2 regions of the Pantoea sp. sgz302252 genome follow, and region 1 is predicted to be linked to the other one. Evidence: predicted binding sites of a transcription regulator. Region 1 holds the regulator's gene; the other holds the start of a gene.
The links. The regulator Fur, encoded in region 1, represses iron uptake genes when iron is present. The targets are predictions, from matches to a motif close to ATAATAATGAGAACNACTATCAA.
Positions count from the first base shown of each region.

Region 2: feoA (ferrous iron transporter A) is a predicted target of Fur. The motif match lies at 3,817-3,839, and genes of this name have one in related genera.

Region 1 is NZ_JBLFJW010000035.1:51,146-59,278, forward strand. Features, by position in the region: gene ACLW56_RS21200 (hypothetical protein) at 39-1,049, shown strand; gene pgm (phosphoglucomutase (alpha-D-glucose-1,6-bisphosphate-dependent)) at 1,212-2,852, opposite strand; gene seqA (replication initiation negative regulator SeqA) at 2,877-3,428, opposite strand; gene ybfF (esterase) at 3,602-4,366, shown strand; gene ybfE (LexA regulated protein) at 4,498-4,791, shown strand; gene fldA (flavodoxin FldA) at 4,941-5,471, shown strand; gene fur (ferric iron uptake transcriptional regulator) at 5,785-6,237, shown strand; gene ACLW56_RS21235 (hypothetical protein) at 6,364-7,269, opposite strand; gene ACLW56_RS21240 (hypothetical protein) at 7,355-8,133, opposite strand, start outside.
Region 2 is NZ_JBLFJW010000024.1:30,973-39,105, reverse strand. Features, by position in the region: gene ompR (two-component system response regulator OmpR) at 1-471, opposite strand, end outside; gene greB (transcription elongation factor GreB) at 698-1,171, shown strand; gene ACLW56_RS17380 (Tex family protein) at 1,274-3,601, shown strand; gene feoA (ferrous iron transporter A) at 3,945-4,172, shown strand; gene feoB (Fe(2+) transporter permease subunit FeoB) at 4,202-6,520, shown strand; gene feoC ([Fe-S]-dependent transcriptional repressor FeoC) at 6,531-6,770, shown strand; gene ACLW56_RS17360 (YdgH/BhsA/McbA-like domain containing protein) at 6,807-7,076, opposite strand; gene bioH (pimeloyl-ACP methyl ester esterase BioH) at 7,180-7,953, opposite strand; gene gntX (DNA utilization protein GntX) at 7,996-8,133, shown strand, end outside.

The sequences.
Region 1 (8,133 bases):
AGCAATATAATTCTTATACCTGAGAACAAGGAGTGTTTATGAGATATAACCCGCTTTTTTTAATGATAATATTGATCGGAGCAATTATGACGGTAACAACTTTTGCTTTTGCAGGTGAACAACCTGTAAAAATCAGAACCCTATTCAATATCGAGCAGGCTTTCTGTGCCATCAAAACTAATGGTGTAACAGGGTTTGACAACCGGACATCTGCTTTTAATGGCCGGGGGGGTGGAATTTCCAGTACAAACTCCCTTATTTTGATGGAAAACGGTGAAAACGAAATCACTCTTGAAATGGGTGCCTTAGGGTGGTTTTCCCCTAAAGTTAAGACTCTTGATGAAAAAAGGCAGTTTACTAAAGATTCGGGTTGTAATGTGGATGTAGTGAGTTTTGACAAAGAGAATAACAAACAGATTATTTCTTCAATAAAATTACACATCAACCCTCAGGGGATTCCTGCATCATCACCAGATGAAACCCATCCAATAATACGTTCAAAAATCATTGCCCAACAAATAACTGAAGGACATATTGATTCTGATTATTTTTATGACAACTATTACCCTAAAAACATGGAAATCTATCAATTTTCGCAAAAAATAATGATAAATGGTATCCCTAAATGGGCTTGGGTTGAGTCTGAGAAATTTACTGGAAATGATATTCAAATGCAAAAATTGAAAGCGTCGTATAGTGAGTTAGCTGAAGTAATCAACAAACAGGACCGACGAAAATTAAAAGAAATTAGTGGTGTGGCACTGGATGCATGGTCTAAAACAACAGGAGAAAGCATAGAAGATATTTTGTTTTCACAGTATCCTAAGGAAGACATTGAGGTGAAAAAAATTACAATACTACCAATTAAATGGAGCGATTATGATATCAAAGTTATGAATCAAGGTCGTATGGTTAAAATGTATAACAAAACAAATCCAGAATACTCACCGCTAACATATAAGTGTGTTGATGAAGATGGTGATGAGTGCTTAGGTTATTTTGCACCAATATTTTCATTGATAAATGGGAAATATGTACCTGTTATATAACGATGCCTGTGGTGCGAAACGGCGAAGTGACATTGGTGATGTCGAGAAGCTGTCAAATTCCATTAAAAAAGGGTTCATGGCAAATATGAACCCTTTCATTGCAACTCTATTCTTTAATTGATCTGCATTACATCTGGAGATGGCTTTTCAAAACAGATCAACCTAGGCGTTTTTCAGCACTTCGCTAACAATCTCTACGGCTTCTTTCTCAATCAGCTTACGGTGTTCCGCGCCGAGGAAGCTTTCGCAGTAAATTTTGTAGGCGTCTTCGGTGCCGGATGGACGAGCCGCGAACCAGCCGTTCTCGGTCATCACTTTCAGGCCGCCGATGGAAGCACCGTTACCCGGCGCTGCGGTCAGGCGTGCGGTGATTGGGTCACCGGCCAGCGTGTTAGCGCTCACCATTTCTGGGGAAAGTTTAGACAGCGCCGCTTTCTGTGCGGACGTTGCAGAAGCTTGCAAACGGTTGTAGCTTGGCGCACCAAAACGTGCAGCCAGCTCATCGTAATGCTGCTGCGGGTTCTTGCCAGTGACTGCGGTGATCTCTGCGGCCAGCAAACACATGATGATGCCGTCTTTATCGGTTGACCACGGCGTGCCGTCGAAGCGCAGGAATGACGCGCCCGCACTCTCTTCGCCGCCGAAGCCGAAGCTGCCGTCAAACAAGCCGTCAACAAACCATTTGAAGCCTACCGGCACTTCCACCAGTTTACGGCCAAGGTCGTTAACCACGCGGTCAATCATTGCGGAAGAGACCAGCGTTTTGCCCACCGCAACCTCTTTGCCCCACTGCGGGCGATGCTGGAACAGGTAATTGATAGCCACAGCCAGATAGTGGTTCGGGTTCATCAGGCCAGCCGGCGTGACGATGCCGTGACGGTCATAGTCCGGGTCGTTGGCGAAAGCCAAATCGAACTTATCACGCAGTGCCAGCAGCCCCGCCATCGCACACTCAGAGGAGCAATCCATACGGATCGCACCGTCTTTATCGAGGTGCATAAAGCGGAAAGTCTGATCGACATGATCGTTCACAATGGTCAGATCGAGTTTGTAGAACTCGGCAATGCGTTTCCAGTATTCGATCCCGGAACCGCCCAGCGGATCAACGCCCAGCTTCAGGCCCGCTTTCTGAATCGCTTTGATATCAACAATATCGGCCAGGCCTTCAATGAACGGCTGCACCAGATCTTGTTCTTTAATATGACCAGACGCATACGCTGCATCCAGTGAAAGGCGTTTCACCCCTTTCAGGCCATCCGCCATCAGTGCGTTCGCGCGGTCTTCCACCACTTTGGTGACGTTGGTATCAGCCGGGCCGCCATTCGGTGGATTGTACTTGATGCCACCATCGTCCGGCGGGTTATGGGACGGCGTAATCACGATCCCATCGGCCTGTGGGCCCCCTTTTTTGTTATGAACCAGGATGGCATTCGAGATGGCAGGCGTTGGGGTGTAGCCGTTATTTTCCTGCACAATCACGTCCACGCCGTTCGCAGCCAGGACTTCCAGTACGGAAATGATCGCCGGCTCAGACAAGGCGTGAGTATCCTTACCCACGTAGCATGGCCCGGTGATGCCATTTTTCGCACGTTCTTCCGCAATCGCCTGGGCAATCGCCAGAATATGCGGTTCGTTAAAACTATGGCGAGCTGCGCTCCCGCGGTGTCCGGACGTGCCGAATTTCACTGCGTGTTCTGCGTTGCCTGCTTCCGGCTTCAGCACATAGTACTGAGACGTCAGTTGGGCGACGTTAATCAAATCACTCTGCTGTGCAGGCTGACCCGCACGGTTATGAGTTGCCATTGCCTGGTCCTTCTTATGCAAGGGTTAGATTGTGCCGCAAACCTTTTCAATCAATTCCGCGGGGAACTGCATTGACTGCATGATGTGCTCAACCATGCTGCATTTACGGCCAGTATTGGTATTGGTAATGACCCAGTACGGCGTCTGAGGCACTTGCTTTGGCTTGGTGTGCGTGCCGTTTTTCAGCAGCGTCGCTTCATCAGCGGCGAAGTAAACACGCGTACGACCATGCAGTGACTCGGTGGCCTCAACAAATGCCTTGCTGTCTAAGGAGTAAAGTGTAGTCAGCACCAGCATGAAGCGGTTAACCGCTTTATTTTGCTCGGCGTATTCATCAGAAAGCAGCAGTTCACGCACCGCGCGAACGTTCTCTTTTCGGGATGAGACTTTTTTCACGGCGGCGACGACCGGTGCAGCAGGCTGAACCGGCGTGTCTTTGACCACGGTTGCTGCGGGTTGCGAGGCAGCGGAAAATTTCAGCATGCGCCGCAAAATGTCGGATGCGCTCTCGCCGATGTGCCGGGTGTGGCTAGCGATAAAGGCATAGAGTTCGTCATCAACTTCGATCGTTTTCATCTTAATCCAGTGAGATATCTTTTCTGAATACAAGTCGTTGGGATTATAAAGTCAAAACCCAACAGCGGATAGCGTGTCGGCAAAAACTCAGACGACTACTGAGTGTTGCAGCCGGGTGGCAGAATGTTCAACATGATACCCTAACCCGACGAAGCGAAAAAAAGAACTTTGCCATGAATTTACATACCCGAGCGCAAACTGCACAAAACCCGCACAATAATTCTCCCATCGTCCTGGTACACGGCCTTTTTGGGAGTCTGGATAACTTAGGGATCCTCGCCCGAGACCTCGTGAGCGACCATGACATCCTGCAAGTTGATATGCGCAATCACGGCCAGTCAGAGCGTTCATCTGAAATGACTTATTCCGCGATGGCTCAGGATCTTTTAGACACCCTTGATGCCCATAACATTGAAAAAGCCACGCTGATGGGTCATTCAATGGGCGGAAAAGCGGTGATGGCCTTCACGGCGTTAGCGCCGAATCGCGTGGATAAGCTGGTCGCTATCGACATCGCCCCCGTGGATTATCACGTCCGTCGTCACGATGAGATTTTTGCGGCCATTAACGCCGTGACCGAAGCGGGCGTGGCAACGCGTCAAAAAGCCGCTGAAGTGATGCGCGAGCATCTTAATGAAGAAGGCGTGATTCAGTTTCTGCTGAAGTCGTTTGTCGAGGGCGCGTGGCGCTTTAACGTGCCCGTCTTGTGGGATCAGTATGCCAATATTGTTGGCTGGCAGACTGTTCCTGCGTGGGATCACCCTGCCCTGTTCATTCCTGGCGGAAACTCACCGTACGTCACGCCAGAGTATCGCGATGATTTGCTCTCTCAGTTCCCGCAAGCCCGAGCGCATATTATTGCAGGCGCAGGACACTGGGTGCATGCCGAAAAACCGGACGCTGTGCTCCGCGCCATTCGCCGATATCTGGCTGAATGATTAAAATGCGAGCGACCGCACGCCAATGTGGCTCACGGCGTTGGCGTGTGGGGTTCGCTGATGTATGATTGCGCGCTATCTGCGCCGGGCCTGTCGTCCGGCGGCTTGTTTCCCCGAAGTCACTCTGAATCATGGCAAAAGAACAAACGGACCGAACGACATTAGATTTGTTCGCAAATGAGCGTCGCCCGGGAAGGCCGAAAACCAATCCGCTCTCACGCGACGAACAGTTACGCATTAATAAGCGTAATCAGCTTAAACGTGACAAGAGTAAAGGTCTCAAGCGAGTTGAGCTGAAGCTCAATAACGACGCCGTTGATGCGCTGAATGAACTGGCTGACGCCAGAAACATGAGCCGCAGCGAACTCATCGAAGAGATGTTGATGCAACAACTGGCCGCTCTGCATCGCCAGGAACTTGTCTGAAAATCCAGCAAAACGTCACTTTCATGTAGCAGAGAGTGCAGTCCAGCGCGTTTGCTGTTTCCGCGCACTTCACCTCCTGCTATCATTGCCTTTATCTGTGGGCAACATTCCACCACCATTTCAATACGTTTCAAGAGGTTATTTTACTCATGGCAATTACAGGCATTTTCTTCGGCAGCGACACCGGCAATACCGAAAATATCGCGAAGATGATTCAGAAGCAGCTTGGGAAAGACGTTGCTGAAGTGCATGACATTGCCAAGAGCAGCAAAGAAGATCTCGAAGGGTTCGATATTCTGCTGCTGGGTATTCCGACCTGGTATTACGGTGAAGCGCAGTGTGACTGGGACGACTTCTTCCCAACGCTGGAAGAGGTAGACTTCAACGGCAAGCTGGTCGCGCTGTTCGGCTGCGGTGACCAGGAAGACTACGCAGAGTACTTCTGTGACGCACTGGGCACAATCCGGGACATCATTGAACCACGCGGCGCAACTATCGTCGGCCACTGGCCAACGGCGGGCTATCATTTTGAAGCCTCTAAAGGCCTGGCTGATGACGATCACTTCGTCGGTCTGGCGATTGACGAAGACCGTCAACCAGAACTGACCGCAGAGCGTGTTGAGAAATGGGTTAAGCAGATTTCTGAAGAGCTGCACCTCGAAGAGATTAAAAACGCCTGATTGGGTGACGGCGCAGCGCCTGCGTTGCGCCGTATTAGCGATAGGTTGTGTGACATTAATAGCTAAAAGCAATCAAATTAATCGCTACAAATTTTTAACTTTTGGCCGCATGTCTGTACAATGTCCACTGTTTTGACGAGGTCTGAGGTTTCGCTTTGCCGGACGCCTCGTTTTTGAAAAGCATACTTTGCTCAGGGATTGCGGTTTTCATTTAAGGTTGACAGTTCTATAATGAGACGCATTATCCTGAATTCATTCTTAGTAATGCTTCCTGATAAGGAAGTGTATCGTATAGCAACAGGACTGATTCCGCATGACTGACAACAATACCGCATTGAAGAAGGCCGGCCTGAAAGTCACGCTTCCTCGTTTAAAAATTCTGGAAGTGCTTCAGGAGCCGGACAATCACCATGTCAGTGCGGAAGACCTCTATAAACGCCTTATCGACATGGGCGAAGAAATTGGTCTGGCAACGGTTTATCGCGTTCTGAACCAGTTCGACGACGCCGGCATTGTCACCCGCCACAATTTCGAAGGCGGTAAATCTGTTTTCGAACTGACACAACAACATCATCACGATCACCTGATTTGCCTCGACTGTGGCAAGGTGATTGAATTCAGTGATGATTCCATTGAAGCGCGTCAGCGCGAAATCGCCACTAAACACGGCATTCGTCTGACCAACCACAGCTTGTATCTTTACGGTCACTGCGCAGAAGGCGACTGCCGTGAAGATGAACATGCACACGACGATACTGATAAATAATCAGTATCCGTAGTATAAAACCCACCAGCAGAGATGTGCTGGTGGGTTTTTCTTTCCATTTATTATTATATTTTTCATTTCACTTACCTACATAAATATTTTGTTTAGCATTAAATATTTTTCTCTTCATCGACCACCACCCTCAGTGTCATCATAAGGCGATGTTAGCTTATCTCCATCTATGTCAATCACAATCTGATTAGTTCTTATCTCAAAATAATTATTGGGATCAAAGCCATGAAAATCTAAATTATATAAAAACTCTCCTATGCTAATGTCAGAAGAATCATCTAAAGTACACAACTCATTAACTTTCAGAACATAGGGTTCATCCTTTTTCACCTGGCAATCAAAGTAAGTCAACGCAAGAATTGAAAAGAGGTTTTTGTATATTTCCTGATCAACAAACCATTGCTTATTGACGATAGAATACTCTAAGGAACCTATATTGTAATGATGTCTCCCTGGCAAGAATGCATATGCAGCGTTCAATTTAATTGTAAATGAATAAATTTTTCTTGCTGGAATTTCCTCCCATCCATCTCTACTTTCATTAACCTCATCATCAAAATGCCATCGATGACCAAGGTAATATGAACTCACGCCATCCGAAGCTATTGAAAATGCATGACCATATAAAGGGTAAAACTCCGGATCATCTATAGCAAGCCTACTTTTATGGATATAATATGTCTGATGGCTTCGGTTATAAAAACCAACCTTAGCAACAATATCATGACCTCTATTCTGAACTAAAAGATGAGCATAAATATGTTTCTTTTTTTGCATCACGCTATTTCCTTCCTCGCTCAAACTATAGTAAGAATATATTTTCCCAACCTTTCCATCCAGGGTTAAATCCGCACCAGGCAAAGGATCAGTCATTGCCTTATTACGCCGTCCTTCACTGGAATAAGGATATCCATATGTGTATTTTTGGAGAATAACATCTTCACTTGCAAGCGCACACGAAAAGTGAAGGGTACACATTAGCGCCGCTGTTATTTTTATTAAATATGAATTATTATTCATGGCACAACCCACTATTCAATGATCAATTAAAACATTCCAGATAAACATACCGCTTCCAATCGGTTATCTATAAATGCTACTATCCCTACACATCTTCACTAACTGATGTCAACTCAAAATATCTTTCAACATTATATGCATTTTTAAACACATACTGACTGTGCTCAATTTTTAATGCATCAGCATTTTTCACATAGGATTTATTATTATTAAAACCTCCCTTAGTTGGCATATCATCGGTACCCATCCCTCCATATTCACCTTGTGCACCATTTCGATAAAAATGGGAAAGTTCATGACAAAGTGTAGATACCCTGGAGTTTTTTCCTGTAAGCGGCTTGCATACAAAATTTTGACATATATTTATACGCAGCGTGCTATTGTAAAATACAGGATTCAAGAGATATGTCTGATCGGCCGTAACGTTAGCTGAAGCATCATTCCTATCCGTTTTGTTAACAAAATTACCGTGAAGACGTGACTCTATATCATTAGGATCTTCAACAGTTATTTTTTCAGCTATAAGAATCAAACGGTCTACACTCTCTTTCATGAATTGATAAGCTGTAATACCAGTTCTTTTCTCTATATAAGGATCAAATGCCGTCTCTGTATCAGCCTCTTTTATTTTTTCTTTTTCCTCTTTACTGTCAATTGTTATGACCGCAGTGCCCTTCACACCAAATATGCCTTGAAACTCTTCCTGTTTTTCATCATTCCAGCCTTGCACACTTAGATCTACTTGCCTCTGAAACAACACTTTTCTGGTAGCATCCAGCGTCTCCTGCATCATCTTTTTAAATTGATTCGTAACTTTCACTTCTTTAACACACAATTTTTTCTTTTCACTGATACCTTTGGTAC
Region 2 (8,133 bases), on a different contig from region 1:
CTCATCTTCACGGAACATCTCACGCGTGCCGAGGTTCAGTTTGAATTTACCGAAGGCGATAACCGCTTCTTCCTGCGAAGGTGCGCCTGGCAGTTCGTTCGCCTGACGACGCAGCACGGCACGGATACGCGCCAACAGTTCACGAGGGTTGAAGGGCTTAGGAATGTAGTCGTCGGCACCGATTTCCAGGCCCACGATACGGTCAACTTCTTCCCCTTTCGCCGTCACCATGATGATCGGCATCGGGTTGCTCTGGCTACGCAGGCGGCGGCAAATAGACAGGCCATCTTCGCCAGGCAGCATCAAATCCAGCACCATCAGGTGGAAGGATTCACGGGTTAACAGCCTGTCCATCTGTTCGGCGTTGGCTACGCTTCGAACCTGGAAGCCTTGCTCGGTCAGATAACGTTCGAGCAGCGCACGCAGGCGCATGTCGTCATCCACAACAAGAATCTTATAATTCTCTTGCATTGGTTTTACTCCCAGAAGATTCGCAACAATCAGAGTGCGTATTCTCAAAAAAGCCTACGCTACGCTCCAGTTAAATCTGGTATAAATTCTAGCCTAAATTGTTACAAAGCATATTTAACAGCAGCTTATCTGTACATTTCATCACAGAAAACTATTTTTTAGCCAATTCACTGAGACTTTGAGGCAAAATGTGCGCAAGAGCAGGTAGTCACAAGGTAGCATTACTATGAAAACGCCGCTAATCACCCGAGAAGGGTATGAGAAGTTAAAAAAAGAGCTGGACACCCTCTGGCGTGAAGAGCGTCCTGAAGTCACCAAAAAGGTGACCTGGGCCGCGAGCCTGGGCGATCGCAGTGAAAACGCTGACTATCAGTACAACAAAAAGCGTCTGCGTGAAATTGACCGTCGGGTACGTTATCTCACAAAGTGCCTGGAAAATCTGAAGATTGTCGATTATTCCCCGCAGCAGGAAGGCAAAGTGTTCTTCGGCGCGTGGGTCGAAATTGAAAATGACGACGGCGATGTGAAGCGCTTTCGCATTGTCGGTTATGACGAGATTTTTGGTCGCAAAGATTACATCTCGATCGATTCTCCAATGGCCCGCGCGCTGCTGAAAAAAGAAGTCGGCGATCTGGCGCTGGTGCAGACGCCTGGCGGCGAGGCGACCTGGTATGTCAACGAGATCGAGTACGTCAAATAACTCGCCTGGAACACTCTGATAGGCGCACGGATAACTGGCATTTTCATCAGTCAATCCGTATAACTATCCCCCTGTTTTTCGAACAACCAGATGATAAAAGCCATGATGAATGATTCGCTCTGCCGCATTATTGCGGGTGAACTTCAGGCCAGAAACGAACAGGTAGAAGCTGCCGTTCGTCTGCTTGATGAAGGGAACACCGTGCCGTTTATTGCACGTTATCGTAAGGAAGTCACCGGCGGGCTGGACGATACCCAGCTGCGTAATCTGGAGACTCGTCTTGGCTATCTTCGCGAACTGGAAGAGCGTCGCCAGTCGATTCTTAAGTCGATTGACGATCAGGGCAAGCTGACGGACGAACTGGCAAAAGCCATTAACGGCACGCTGAGCAAAACCGAGCTGGAAGACCTATATCTTCCGTACAAACCGAAGCGCCGCACCCGCGGGCAGATTGCGATTGAAGCAGGCCTTGAGCCGCTGGCCGATCTGCTGTGGAACGAGCCGTCGCACGATCCGGAAACGGAAGCCGCCAAATTTATCAATGCCGATAACGGCGTGGCCGACACCAAAGCCGCGCTGGATGGCGCACGCTACATTCTGATGGAGCGCTTTGCTGAAGACGCGCAGCTGCTGGCGAAAGTTCGTGAATATCTTTGGAAGAACGCCCATCTGGTGGCCGTGGTCGTCAGCGGCAAAGAGGAAGAAGGCGCGAAATTCCGCGATTACTTCGATCATCACGAACCGATTTCCGGCGTGCCCTCTCACCGCGCGCTGGCGATGTTCCGCGGTCGCAACGAAGGGATTTTGCAGCTTTCCCTGAACGCCGATCCGCAGTTTGATGAGCCGCCGAAAGAGAGCTACTGCGAACAAATCATCACCGACCATCTGGGTCTGCGTCTGAACAATGCTCCGGCAGACAGCTGGCGTAAAGGCGTGGTGAGCTGGACGTGGCGCATCAAGGTGCTGATGCACCTCGAAACCGAACTGATGGGCACCGTGCGCGAACGTGCGGAAGACGAAGCGATTAACGTCTTCGCCCGTAACCTGCACGACTTGCTGATGGCTGCCCCTGCTGGCCTGAAAGCCACCATGGGCCTCGATCCCGGCCTGCGTACCGGCGTAAAAGTCGCCGTTGTGGATGGCACCGGCAAACTGGTGGCGACGGACACCATTTATCCTCACACCGGCCAGGCAGCAAAAGCCGCTGTCGCGGTTGCCGCACTGTGCGAAAAGCACAATGTTGAACTGGTAGCGATTGGTAACGGCACGGCTTCGCGTGAAACCGAGCGTTTCTTCCTCGACCTGCAGAAGCAGTTCCCGAAAGTCACCGCGCAGAAAGTTATCGTCAGTGAAGCAGGCGCGTCAGTTTATTCCGCCTCTGAACTGGCGGCGCTGGAATTCCCGGATCTCGACGTGTCTATTCGTGGTGCGGTCTCTATCGCACGCCGCTTGCAAGATCCACTGGCAGAGCTGGTGAAAATCGATCCGAAATCCATCGGTGTGGGCCAGTATCAACACGATGTCAGCCAGACTCAGCTCGCACGTAAGCTGGACGCGGTGGTAGAAGACTGTGTGAACGCCGTCGGCGTTGACCTCAATACGGCTTCCGTTCCGCTGCTGACACGCGTCGCAGGCCTGACTCGCATGATGGCGCAGAATATCGTGTCCTGGCGTGACGAGAACGGTCAGTTCCAGAACCGTCAGCAGTTGCTGAAAGTCAGCCGTCTGGGGCCAAAAGCGTTTGAACAGTGTGCGGGCTTCCTGCGTATCAACCACGGCGATAACCCGCTCGATGCCTCCACGGTTCACCCGGAAGCGTATCCTGTTGTGGAGCGCATTCTGGCAGCCACTCAGCAGGCGCTGAAAGACCTGATGGGCAACGGCAACGAACTGCGCAACATCAAAGCGGTAGATTTCACCGATGAGCGCTTCGGCCTGCCGACCGTGACCGACATCATCAAAGAGCTGGAAAAACCGGGCCGTGACCCGCGTCCGGAGTTCAAAACCGCGAAGTTTGCCGACGGCGTGGAAACCATGAACGACCTGCTGCCGGGCATGGTGCTGGAAGGTGCGGTGACCAACGTCACTAACTTTGGCGCGTTTGTCGATATCGGCGTGCATCAGGATGGTCTGGTGCACATCTCTTCACTGGCGGACAAGTTCGTTGAAGACCCGCACACCGTGGTGAAAGCGGGCGATATCGTCAAAGTGAAAGTACTGGAAGTGGATTTGCAACGTAAGCGTATCGCGTTGACCATGCGTCTGGACGAACAACCTGGCGACACGAATTCCCGTCGTGGCAGCGGTGGCGGACGTGAGCAAAACAACCGTCCAGCCGCGAAAGCGGCAAAACCACGCGGACGTGAAACTCAGCCAGCAGGCAACAGCGCCATGATGGACGCGCTGGCTGCCGCCCTTAAGAAGAAATAATTTTTCTCTGTTCAGGCCCTCTTATTTCCGGGGGCCTTTTTAGTCGCAAGACAGATATTTTTACCCTTTCCCGAATTCTGCTCGCACTTATTTTCATTCTGGTAACAACTGCACTCTTCCGTAAACACCCGCAAGCGCGCTAAATATTGAGCCATGTCAAAAGTCCTGTGAATTAAGCCCCGTTTCAACATTCGGTCACAGTTTATGGATTGAAGACGGAAACCATTCTCATTATCATCGTCATTGTTGATATTTTATCCTTTCCCTGTTGGCATCATCGTTGGTTTCATCCGCCACTGTGCGCGAATGAAGAGTTAATCGGCTAGCAAACAAAGCAGGTCTTATGCAATTCACTCCAGACAGTATGTGGAAAATTACCGGGTTCTCAGCAGAGATTAGCCCGGCTTACCGGCAAAAATTACTTTCCCTTGGCATGTTGCCTGGGTCTTCTTTTCATGTGGTTCGCGTCGCCCCTCTTGGCGATCCTGTCCATATTGAAACTCGCCGAGTCAGCCTCGTATTACGCAAAAAAGACCTGGCGCTGATTGAAACAGAAGCGCTTAGCCGTTAATGCCTGCCAGAGACAGCGAGTTTATTCCTATGAAAAAATTAACCCTTGGCTTAATTGGCAACCCCAACTCAGGAAAGACGACTTTATTTAATCAGTTAACGGGCGCGCGCCAGCGAGTCGGGAATTGGGCGGGTGTCACCGTTGAGCGTAAAGAAGGCCAGTTCAGCACCACCGACCATCAGGTGACGCTGGTTGACCTGCCCGGCACCTATTCGCTGACCACAATTTCTTCACAAACCTCGCTGGATGAGCAAATTGCCTGCCACTACATCCTCAGTGGCGATGCCGATTTGCTGATTAACGTGGTGGATGCTTCCAACCTTGAGCGCAACCTGTATCTGACGCTGCAACTGCTGGAGCTGGGCATTCCCTGCATCGTGGCGCTGAACATGCTGGATATCGCCGAGAAGCAACACATTCGCATTGAAGTGGATGCGTTGGCTGCACGTCTTGGCTGCCCTGTTATTCCGCTGGTGTCGACCCGTGGCCGCGGCATTGAAGCCCTGAAGATGAGCATCGACCGCCATCAGGCCAACGACGATATCGAGCTGGTGCATTACGCCAAACCGCTGCTGCGTGAAGCCGACTGGCTGGCGCAGGCCATCAGCCCGGAAATGCCGTTAAAGCAGCGCCGCTGGTTAGGCCTGCAAATGCTGGAAGGCGATATTTATAGCCGCAATTACGCCGGTGAAGCCGCGCAGCAACTCGAAGTGGCAGAAGCTCGGCTGAAAACCGAAATGGACGATCCGGCGCTGCACATCGCCGATGCCCGTTATCAAACCATCGCCGCCGTGTGCGACGTGGTCAGCAACACCCTTACCGCCGAACCGAGCCGGTTCACCACGGCGGTGGATAAAATCATTCTTAACCGTTTCCTCGGTCTGCCGATTTTCCTGTTCGTCATGTACTTAATGTTCCTGCTGGCGATCAACATTGGCGGGGCGCTGCAGCCGATTTTTGACGGCGGTTCGGTCGCTATCTTTATTCACGGCATTCAGTGGATTGGCGCCATCCTGCACTTCCCGCAATGGCTGACTATTTTCCTCGCTCAGGGGATTGGCGGCGGGATCAACACCGTGCTGCCGCTGGTGCCACAAATCGGCATGATGTACCTGTTCCTCTCGTTCCTTGAAGATTCCGGTTATATGGCGCGTGCGGCGTTCGTGATGGACCGCCTGATGCAGTCGCTGGGGTTGCCGGGCAAATCCTTCGTGCCGCTGATTGTCGGCTTTGGCTGTAACGTGCCGTCTGTGATGGGCGCACGCACGCTGGATGCCCCGCGTGAGCGTCTGATGACCATCATGATGGCGCCGTTTATGTCCTGTGGCGCACGCCTGGCCATCTTCGCTGTTTTTGCAGCGGCCTTTTTTGGGCAGCAAGGCGCGCTGACGGTCTTCTCGCTGTATGTGTTGGGCATCGTGATGGCTATCCTGACGGGCCTGATGCTCAAGCACACCATCATGCGCGGGGAAGCCTCACCGTTTGTGATGGAGTTGCCGGTCTATCACGTTCCGCATCTGAAAAGCCTGATTATTCAAACCTGGCAGCGCCTGAAAGGCTTTGTCCTGCGTGCAGGTAAAGTAATTGTGATTGTCAGCATCTTCCTCAGCGCATTGAACAGCTTCACGCTGAGCGGTAAAGCGGCGGACAATATCAACGATTCCGCACTGGCCTCGGTCAGCCGCGTGATAACCCCGCTGTTCAAGCCGATTGGCGTGCATGAAGATAACTGGCAGGCAACAGTTGGCCTGTTCACGGGCGCGATGGCTAAAGAAGTGGTGGTCGGTACGCTGAACACGCTGTACACCGCCGAAAATATCCAGCAGGAAGCGTTCGACCCGGCAACGTTTAACGTGCTGGATGAACTGGGTGCCGCCGCAGGGGAAACCTGGCAGAGCCTGAAAGACACCTTCAGCCTGAGCGTGCTGGCTAACCCGATTGAAGCCAGCAAAGGCGATGGTGAAATGGCGACCGGCGCAATGGGCGTGATGAGCAGCAAATTTGGCAGCGCCGCGGCGGCCTACAGCTACCTGATTTTCGTTCTGCTTTATATCCCCTGCATTTCAGTGATGGGCGCGATTTCCCGTGAGTCGAGCCGTGGCTGGATGGGCTTCTCGGTATTGTGGGGGCTTAATATCGCGTATTCGCTCTCTACTGTGTTCTATCAGGTCAGCAGCTTCCAGCAGCATCCGCGTTACAGCCTGGTCTGTATTCTGGCCGTGGTGCTGTTCAACGTTGTGGTGATTGGCCTGTTACGCCGCGCTCGTAGCCGGGTGAATGTGAATTTGCTGGCGACTCGCAAAACGGTAGAAAGCTGCTGTAACAGCCCGGCTGGCGACTGCCACTAAGGAATGCACCATGGCTTCGATGATTGAACTGCGAGATCTGCTGGCACTACAAGGACGAATGGAAGTGCAACAGCTCAGCCATGTCCTGCACACGCCGCAGCCGATGATTGAAGCCATGTTGCTGCGTCTGGAAGCGATGGGCAAAGCGAAGCGCGTAACGGACGATGTCTCTGATTGTCTGAGCGGAAGCTGTAAAAGTTGTCCGGAAGGGAAAGCCTGCGTTCGGGAGTGGTGGGTTCTTCAGTCGTAGAAAAGAAGATGCGGGCCGCAAGCCCGCTTTTTGCTTTTACTTGTAGACGTCTGCGTTAGCGTGAACGTTTTTCTCGTTCTTCTCACCCGCAATCACCACAAAATACGTCCCGCCTTTTTCGTCGGCTTTCTTCGACAGATCGCGCTTAGCGTCCATCGGCGAAGTCGTACGCGAAGTGGTCACCGAACCAATTTTGGTCAGGTTCATTTTCGCCGCATCTTCTTTAGAAATTTCTTTAGCCGCAAAAGCGCCAAAAGAGAGTGAACCCATAACCAGTGCCGCAACAATACCTGAAGCAAATTTCATAGCCGTACTCTCCATAGGACCATTTTATGTGAACGCTGCGGTGAAAACGCAGCGTTCCCTAAGTATTGTCGCTAATGGAATTTTCGCCAGTTTGCCTTAAAAATCAGAGAATCACCTGCCTGAGCGCCAGCAACTGCTGACAAAATTCGGCCAGATGCGAGATGAACGGCGCATGTGCCGCTTTGGGGAAAACGAAGGACTGGCTTTGCGGCCACTGCGCATCAAGCAGCGGCACCACTTTGCGCGGCACCAGACCATCGAGATGGCCATACAGCCGCAGGAACGGCATTTTTAGGGTAGTCAGCGCGTCGCGCAGATCAGCCGTTTTCAGGATTTCGAGGCCACTGTTTAGCACTTCTGTCGAAGGCATTGGCAGCGCCAGTACCGCGCTTTTCAATTTTCGAGCATCCTGACGCGCACTCTCTGTCCCCATCGTTTGCAAGGCAAGAAAACGCTCGACCGTGCGCTGGAAATCCTCACTTAACTGTTGCTGAAAACCGGAAAGCACTTCCGGTTTGATTCCCGGCCAATCCGTTTGGGCACAGAAGCAAGGCGAGGACGCTACCGTGACCAGCGCCTGCACTCGCTCAGGTGCCGTAAGTGCAGCGAGGCTTGCCACCAGCCCCCCCAAACTCCAGCCGAGCCAGACGGCTTTTTCCGGCGCTTTTGCCAGCACCGTCTCCGTCATCGCTTCCAGTGACATCGCCCCGAAACCCTGACTGCGACCAAACCCCGGCAGGTCGACCAAATGAAGCGTGAAATGCGAGCTGAGTTCAGAGGTTATGCAATCCCACACTTCCGCGCTCAGCCCCCATCCGTGCAGCAGCACAAGATGCGTATTTCCTTCGCCTTTGGTTTGCCACCCGATGTCGTTCATCCGTTACTGTTCCCGTTCACTGTTCTAAAAGGAGGAAGAGATATGCTATCAGTCCACGGCTCGTGCTGGCTATGCCAAATGCCGTTGGCGCTGGCGAACTGGGGCATCTGCTCTCGCTGCACACGCGCGGTGAGTTCAAACCTCCCACTTTGCCCGCAGTGTGGATTGCCCGCCACCAGC